2 regions of the Rhodococcus sp. 2G genome follow, and region 1 is predicted to be linked to the other one. Evidence: riboswitches for the same ligand, from Rfam matches in the RefSeq annotation. Region 1 holds a riboswitch; the other holds the start of a gene.
The links. A riboswitch is a leader RNA that binds a small molecule or an ion and turns the genes downstream of it on or off. The one in region 1 is predicted to bind cyclic di-AMP.
Positions count from the first base shown of each region.

Region 1 (3,400 bases):
GCGTCTCGGAGCCCGTGAAATAGGTACGGACACGCCGGTGCAGGTCGACCGCCGTGCCGACGTACAGCACCTCGTCCGACGGGCCGCGGAACATGTAGACACCCGGTTTGCGCGGCAGATGCGCGGCGAGTGCGCGTTTGGCCCTCTGCTCGGCGGTGACCACCGGCATATAGTCGCGCAGTTCGGTGAGGCTGTGGACGCCCTGGTTGCCGACCCGTTCGATGAGGGCGTGCAGGACGTCCACGGTGGCGCGTGCGTCGTCCAGGGCGCGGTGGGTGGGCACGGTGGAGACCCGGAACAGTTCGGCCAGCGCGGACAGCTTCACCGACGGCGCTTCGTCGCGTCCGAGGACGCGGCGGGCCAGCTTGACGGTGCACAGCACCTGGAAGCGGGGCCACGCGAGTTCGCACTGCGCCGTGGCCGCCTCGAGGAAGCCGACGTCGAATCCGGCGTTGTGTGCGACGAGCACCGCTCCGGACGCGAATTCCAGGAAGGCGGGCAGCACCTCCTCGACCTTGGGCGCCGCATAGACCATCGCGGTGGTGATGCCGGTGAGCTGCACGATGTACGGGGGGATGGGTCGCCCCGGATCGACGAGGGTCGCGAACTCGCCGAGCACCTCGCCCCCGCGGATCTTCACCGCGCCGATCTCTGTGATGGCGTCCTCGGCTGCCTTCCCGCCGGTCGTCTCGAGGTCGACGACGACGAAGGTGGTCTCGCGCAGCGGAGTGTCGAGCTCGTCGAAACCGAGTTGCACGCCGAGGGCGGATGGTTGCGGCGAGGTCATGCGGCAGAGCCTAGGAAGCGTCACCGACACGCCGTCGAGCGGGCTTCGGAGCGGGGTTCGGAGCACGGGGAGATGAGGATCACACTGCGTTCTTTTCGGCTCGATGAAGGGTAAACGGAGGCCGGAGAACAGACCGATCGGCCTCCGGGAACGACAATCCGGCGAATCGGGCGCATCGCCTCGTCGACGGTCGATGAGTCAGCGTGCCCTGACCTGGTTCTTCCGGAAGGAACTCGGGTGAAACGGGCGCCGGGCCTCTCCCGAGCGGAGGCGCGCCGGACAGTGGCCGTTACCGCGCCGTTATCGGATCGTTGCCCCGCGACGGCATTCCTCCAGGGGTGGGCCGAGAAGGTCGGGTCGCACGGCAAGGCGGTCGACTTCACCGATGCCGTTTCGTAATCTTTTCGAGACCGAGCGGAGAGTTTCCGCCCCACCCCCGGGTCGGAGCCGCACGGTTACCGCCTAATCGCTTCTCCCGTCTGCGGGAGCGGTGAGCCGGGGACCCACACGTAGTACTCGGGGTGAATCCCCTCCGCTGCTCGCGGGGAGGGGTAGGGCTGATCTTCCGGCCCGAACCCGTCAGCTAACTCGGTCGGCGGGTGAACGGAAGAAACGGAGAACGTCCCCTCGTGGTTTCGAACAACAGCACGCGCACCGTCCGGCGCGCACTCGTCGCCGGTGCCATTGCTCTCGGAGCAGTCACCGTCTCGGCCGGCCCGGCGATGGCCGAGCCGATCAACATTCCCGGTGTCGGAACGTTCGATCTCCCGGCCGGTGTGACCGTGCCGCCGGAGATCGCCAACATCGTTCCGCCGGCCCCCGAGGCCGCCCCCGCGCCTCAGTCCGGTTCCTTCACCGCCCCCTTCAGCTCTGTCGGCCAGCGCGCTGCCGACGCCGCGCAGTCGAAGATCGGTGCCCCCTACGTCTACGGCGCTGCCGGCCCGAGCTCCTTCGACTGCTCGGGTCTCGTGCAGTGGGCCTACAAGCAAGCCGGTCTGAGCGTCCCGCGCACCAGCTACGAGCAGGCCTCCGCCGGTGCCCCGGTGGACGTCGCGGCTCTGCAGCCCGGGGACGTCGTGTCGTTCTACGGCGGCAGCCACACCGGCATCTACATCGGCGGCGGCAACATCGTGCACGCCTCCACCTCGAGCCAGCCGGTCAAGATCGCACCGCTGAACTCGATGCCCGTCGACGGCGCCCGTCGCTTCTGATCGACGGCGCCCGTCGCTTCTGATCGGTCGGCGCCCGTCGCTTCTGATCGGTCGGCGCCCGTCGCTTCCGATCGGGCTGAGCACCCCCGCTCCAGCGCCGACGCACTGCCCGAGGAGGGTGGGTCCGGTACGTACCGGACCCACCCTCCTCGTGTGTCTGCACGTCCTTTCCGATGCAGGAACTGCTTGCACAAACGGCCGCTGCGTGGGAGGGCTACTCGCAGGTAGACACAAACCTATGCAATTCCGTAACCTGATCGAGACCTTTGGGAAAGGATGCGAGCCCACGTGGTTTCCGACAGGACGAAGCACCTCGTACGAGTGCAGGACAGGCGACGGACCGGCCGTCCGGCGCTCGTCGTAGCCCTCGTGATGATGGTCCTCGGTTTCACCCTGGCGCCGGCGACGGCGCAACCCGCAGGGGAGAGCCCGGCAGCACGCCTCGAGCACCTCGCGGATCTGTCGCGTCGCAGCGAACAGGCCACCGAGGCGTTGCACGCCGCCGGGGCGGATCTCGAAGCGAAGGTCGCTGCGCAGCACGAGGCCGAGGTGCGTGCCGGCCAGGCCGACGACGCGCTCGGCGCCGCTCGCGCCGAGATCGCCCGCTTCAAGCCCACCGTCGACAAGCTCGCGCGGGCCAACTACCGCGGTGCGCGCACCAACCGGCTGTTCGCCGTCATGGTGAGCGACTCGCCCCAGCAGATGCTCGACCAGATGGTCCTGCTCGACGTCCTGGGCGAGCAGACCTCGCGTGAGGTCGAGGGCTTCCGGGCGGCCACCGCCGCTGCGGCCGAGGCGGCCGTCGCCGCGCAGCATGCCGCCGACGAGGCGCGTGCCGCCGCCGAGCAGGCCCAGACCCTCCGCGACGAACTCCAGCGGCGACAGGCCGAACTCGAGGAGCAGATCGAAGGGGTCCTGAACGCCTTCGAGGCGCTGAGCGACGCGGAGAAGGCCGAACTCGCCGGCACTCCCTTCCCTCCGGGCCTCGACGCCGAGAAGATCCTGCAGCACCTCGTCCCCGGCAGCAACGGCGCCGCGCTCCGCGCCGCCCTGTCGCGGATCGGCTCGCCGTACGTGTGGGGCGCGACCGGCCCCGACCAGTTCGACTGCTCGGGACTCATGGTGTGGGCGTACAACCAGGTCGGCAAATCACTGCCCCGGTCGAGTCAGGCCCAGGCGCAGGGCGGCATCCCCGTCTCCCGCGACAATCTGCAGCCCGGCGACCTCGTGATCTTCTACGACGACGCCTCCCACGTCGGCATGTACGTCGGCGATGGCAACATGGTGCACGCGTCGACCTTCGGTGTGCCGGTGAAGGTGCAGTCGATCGATCGCTTCCCGTTCCACAGCGCCCGGCGGTACTGACCGGGTAGAGGCGGGATCGCAGCCGGTGGGCGAGGGC
Region 1 is NZ_CP018063.1:2,300,029-2,303,428, reverse strand. It holds gene BO226_RS10745 (DEDD exonuclease domain-containing protein) at 1-787, opposite strand, end outside; cyclic di-AMP (ydaO/yuaA leader) riboswitch at 1,237-1,401, shown strand; gene BO226_RS10740 (C40 family peptidase) at 1,417-1,998, shown strand; gene BO226_RS10735 (C40 family peptidase) at 2,320-3,363, shown strand.

Region 2 (3,400 bases), 2.2 Mb from region 1:
CGCAACGTGGGCTGCTCGAGGAGCTCGACCTTCAGCGCCTGCGGACCCCGACGGCCCACCGCCATACCGAACTCGACGCGCTGACCGGGCTTGAGCGCTTCCACTCCCTCCGGCAGTGCCGAGGCGCGGACGTAGACGTCCTCACCCTCGTCCTGGGACAGGAAGCCGAAGCCCTTCTCGACGTCGTACCACTTCACCTTGCCGGTCGGCACCGCGCTCACCTGCTCCTCGAAAGCTGTGCCCCACAGCGGGGCAACCCGTTTACCATGCAAAACAACGCGCCCCGGCTCGGTCGAGCGGGACGCGTAGACACCTGTCAGTGTACCCGCAGAGGTGGGTCCGCTCCCGAATCGTCTTCCCGCTCCCGGACGTCACCGTCCGTCCTTGCGGCGACTACCGTGGTCACGTGGGTACTTCATCTTCGGATTCGTCTGCCGCCCCGCGTAACGGCCTCCTGAAAGCCGCGATCGCCTGCTTCGTCGTCGGTGTGGTGGCGGTCGTCGCCATCTTCCTCATTCCGGCGGTCACCGACGGCACGCCCGGACTCGCGCTGTATCTGTTGACCCTCGCATGGCCGTTGGGTTTCGCCCTCGCCATCGCCTTCGCGCTGCGCTCGGGCCGGCGCGCTCGGAACGGAGACCGGACATGAGGATCCTGCTCAACATCATCTGGTTGATCTTCGGCGGGCTGTGGCTCGCGCTCGGCTACTTCGCGGCAGGTCTGATCTGCTGCATCCTCATCATCACCATCCCGTTCGGCATCGCGTCGTTCCGGATCGGTATCTACGCGCTCTGGCCGTTCGGCAAGACGACGGTCGACAAGCCGACGGCCGGCACCATGTCGCTGATCGGCAACGTCATCTGGATCCTGGTGGCCGGTATCTGGCTGGCCCTCGGCCACATCGCCACCGCGCTCGCCATGGCCGTCACGATCATCGGCATCCCGCTCGCCGTCGCCAACCTGAAGATGATCCCGATCTCCCTGATGCCCCTGGGGAAGGAGATCGTTCCTGTGGATGCCCGCCCGAGTTACATGTGATCTTTCTCACATAACGAGCCGATAACGAGCAGGACTCGAAACGAAATTTCGGGTACCCGGACCCCACTACCTGGGACTTCATTCCCTGGTCCGCGCCACACACGTCTGTCGCCACACGAATCGGCGCGTTATCAATTGGTGACACTTCGCCCTCGGAACCGTTACCGTCATGTCCGGTCGAACCGCCTGGCTCGACCGGTCCGGAACCGCCGCGCCAAATTCCTGTCCCGTGGTTCCGGAAGTCCCGACGAACGATCCACAGGGGACAGGAAACGGGGGACCCACCGGTCTCCCAGGAACCGATCGGCCCACAGCCGGACGGTGTCCAGGAGGCCCGGGCCGACGCAAGCGCGACGGTCCTCGGGGTGAAGCCGAAGGCGCTCCCAACGGAGCGACACGGCCGGGCGACCTCTTCAGCCCGAACCCGACAGCTGACCTCGTAGGTGCGTACGGAGAGGAACACGGAACCGACATGAGCGGACGCCATCGCAAGCCCACCAATACCGGTCGTACCGTCGCGAAGTTCGCGCTGACGGGCGCAGTCCTCGGCGTCACGGGTGTCGCGTTCAGCGGCACGGCCGCTGCCGCCCCCGACTCCGACTGGGACCGCCTCGCACAGTGCGAGTCCGGCGGCAACTGGGGAATCAACACCGGCAACGGCTACCACGGTGGCCTGCAGTTCTCGCCGAGCACCTGGAACGCCTACGGCGGCCAGGAATACGCCGCCTCGGCCAGCCAGGCCAGCCGCGAGCAGCAGATCGCCGTCGCCGAGCGTGTCCTCGCCGGCCAGGGCTGGGGCGCATGGCCCTCCTGCTCGTCGAGCCTCGGCCTGTCGAGCGCGCCCACGCAGCGCTCCGTCGACGCGGCGCCCGCCGAGACCCCTGCGCCGGCCATCCAGAACGCTGTCCCGCAGCTTCCGGAGACCCCCGCTGTCCCCGCCGAGGTCCAGGGCATCCTGGCCGGCTTCGAGCAGGGCGTCACCGCACTCCAGGACGCCGGTGTCGAGCTCGACCCGAACATCCTGGACGCCGTTCGCGCGGTGCTCCCGCAGTAACACCCCGAACATCCCGGAAGGGCCTCGCACCGTTCACGGTGCGAGGCCCTTCCGCATATGCGGACGACCTTCGTTCATCCCTCACACACGACGGCGCCCGGCCCCCACGAAGGGACCGGGCGCCGTACGGAAGAGTCTGTTCGGTGATCCGCGATCGGATCAGCGGTTGATCACCGTCTTCGGATGCGTGTAGGGCAGGTCCTCGACCGGCAACGGGAACACGGTGTCCTCACCGTACGGGGAGAGCGGACCGGAACGCGTGGACGACAGTTCGGTGACAGCGTGCTCACCGTCGGCCAGCTCGGGCCATCCGTGGTCGACGTAATGCTTTTTCGAAGAGGTAGCCATGCGCTCATTTTGGCAGGTGAGTTCGGGGCCTGCTACCGCAGGTCTCTAATCTGGAGGGGATGTCCCCGACCACGCCCGCTCCCGACACCGCCTCGGACTCCCTCGCCCGCTGGCTGGCAGGTCGACGCGACACGGATCTGGCCGCCACGCTGCGCGCCCGTCCGGATCTCGTAGTGCCGCCACCGGCGAGCATGAACGTGCTCGCGAGCCGGGCTCAGCAACGCGCCTCGGTGTTCCGTGCGGCCGACGAACTCGACACCGCCGCCTTCGGGATCATCGAGGTGCTGGCCCGTCTCGGAGCGGTGGACACCCCCGTCTCCCGCGCCGCCGTGCTCGACGAGGTCTCCGGCCGCATCAGCGCGAGGAATCTCGACCGGATCCTGTCCACCCTGCGCTCGCTGCTGCTCGTGTGGGGGTCCACCGACGAACTGCGTCTCGTCGCCGCCGCCGTGGACGCCGTTCCGTGGCGCGTCGGACGCACCGGCGACGTCACCGGACCGTCCCGGCAGGAGCTCGACGACCTCCTCGCGGCTCTTCCGCCCGAGCAGCGCAGCATCCTCGACACCCTGTCGCGTACGTCCCCGATCGGTCGGACCCGCGACGCCGCACCGGACACCCCCGCCGACCGGCCCGTGCAGAAACTGCTCGCCGCCGGGCTGCTCTTCCGCATCGACGACGAGACCGTCGAACTCCCCCACCGGGTGGGCCAGGCACTGCGCGACGACGCTCCCTTCGATCCGGCGGCGCTCGCTCCCCCGCGCGCACCGAAACCCACCCGATCGACCGCCGACGTCAATGCGACCGCCGGCGGCGCCGCCCTCGAACTGCTGCGGCACTGCGAAGACGTTCTCGACACCCTCGGTGCGCAAGCCGCCCCCGTCCTCAAGGCCGGTGGGCTCGGTGTCCGCGAACTGCATCGCATCGGGAAGGCGGTCGGACTCGACGACGACGAGACGGCGC
Region 2 is NZ_CP018063.1:111,343-114,742, reverse strand. It holds gene BO226_RS00585 (cold-shock protein) at 1-212, opposite strand, end outside; gene BO226_RS00580 (hypothetical protein) at 407-649, shown strand; gene BO226_RS00575 (YccF domain-containing protein) at 646-1,038, shown strand; cyclic di-AMP (ydaO/yuaA leader) riboswitch at 1,360-1,500, shown strand; gene BO226_RS00570 (transglycosylase family protein) at 1,511-2,092, shown strand; gene BO226_RS00565 (hypothetical protein) at 2,252-2,440, opposite strand; gene BO226_RS00560 (helicase-associated domain-containing protein) at 2,500-3,400, shown strand, end outside.
Region 2: linked by a shared signal. The riboswitch ahead of BO226_RS00570 (transglycosylase family protein) and the one ahead of BO226_RS10740 (C40 family peptidase) in region 1 are both predicted to bind cyclic di-AMP.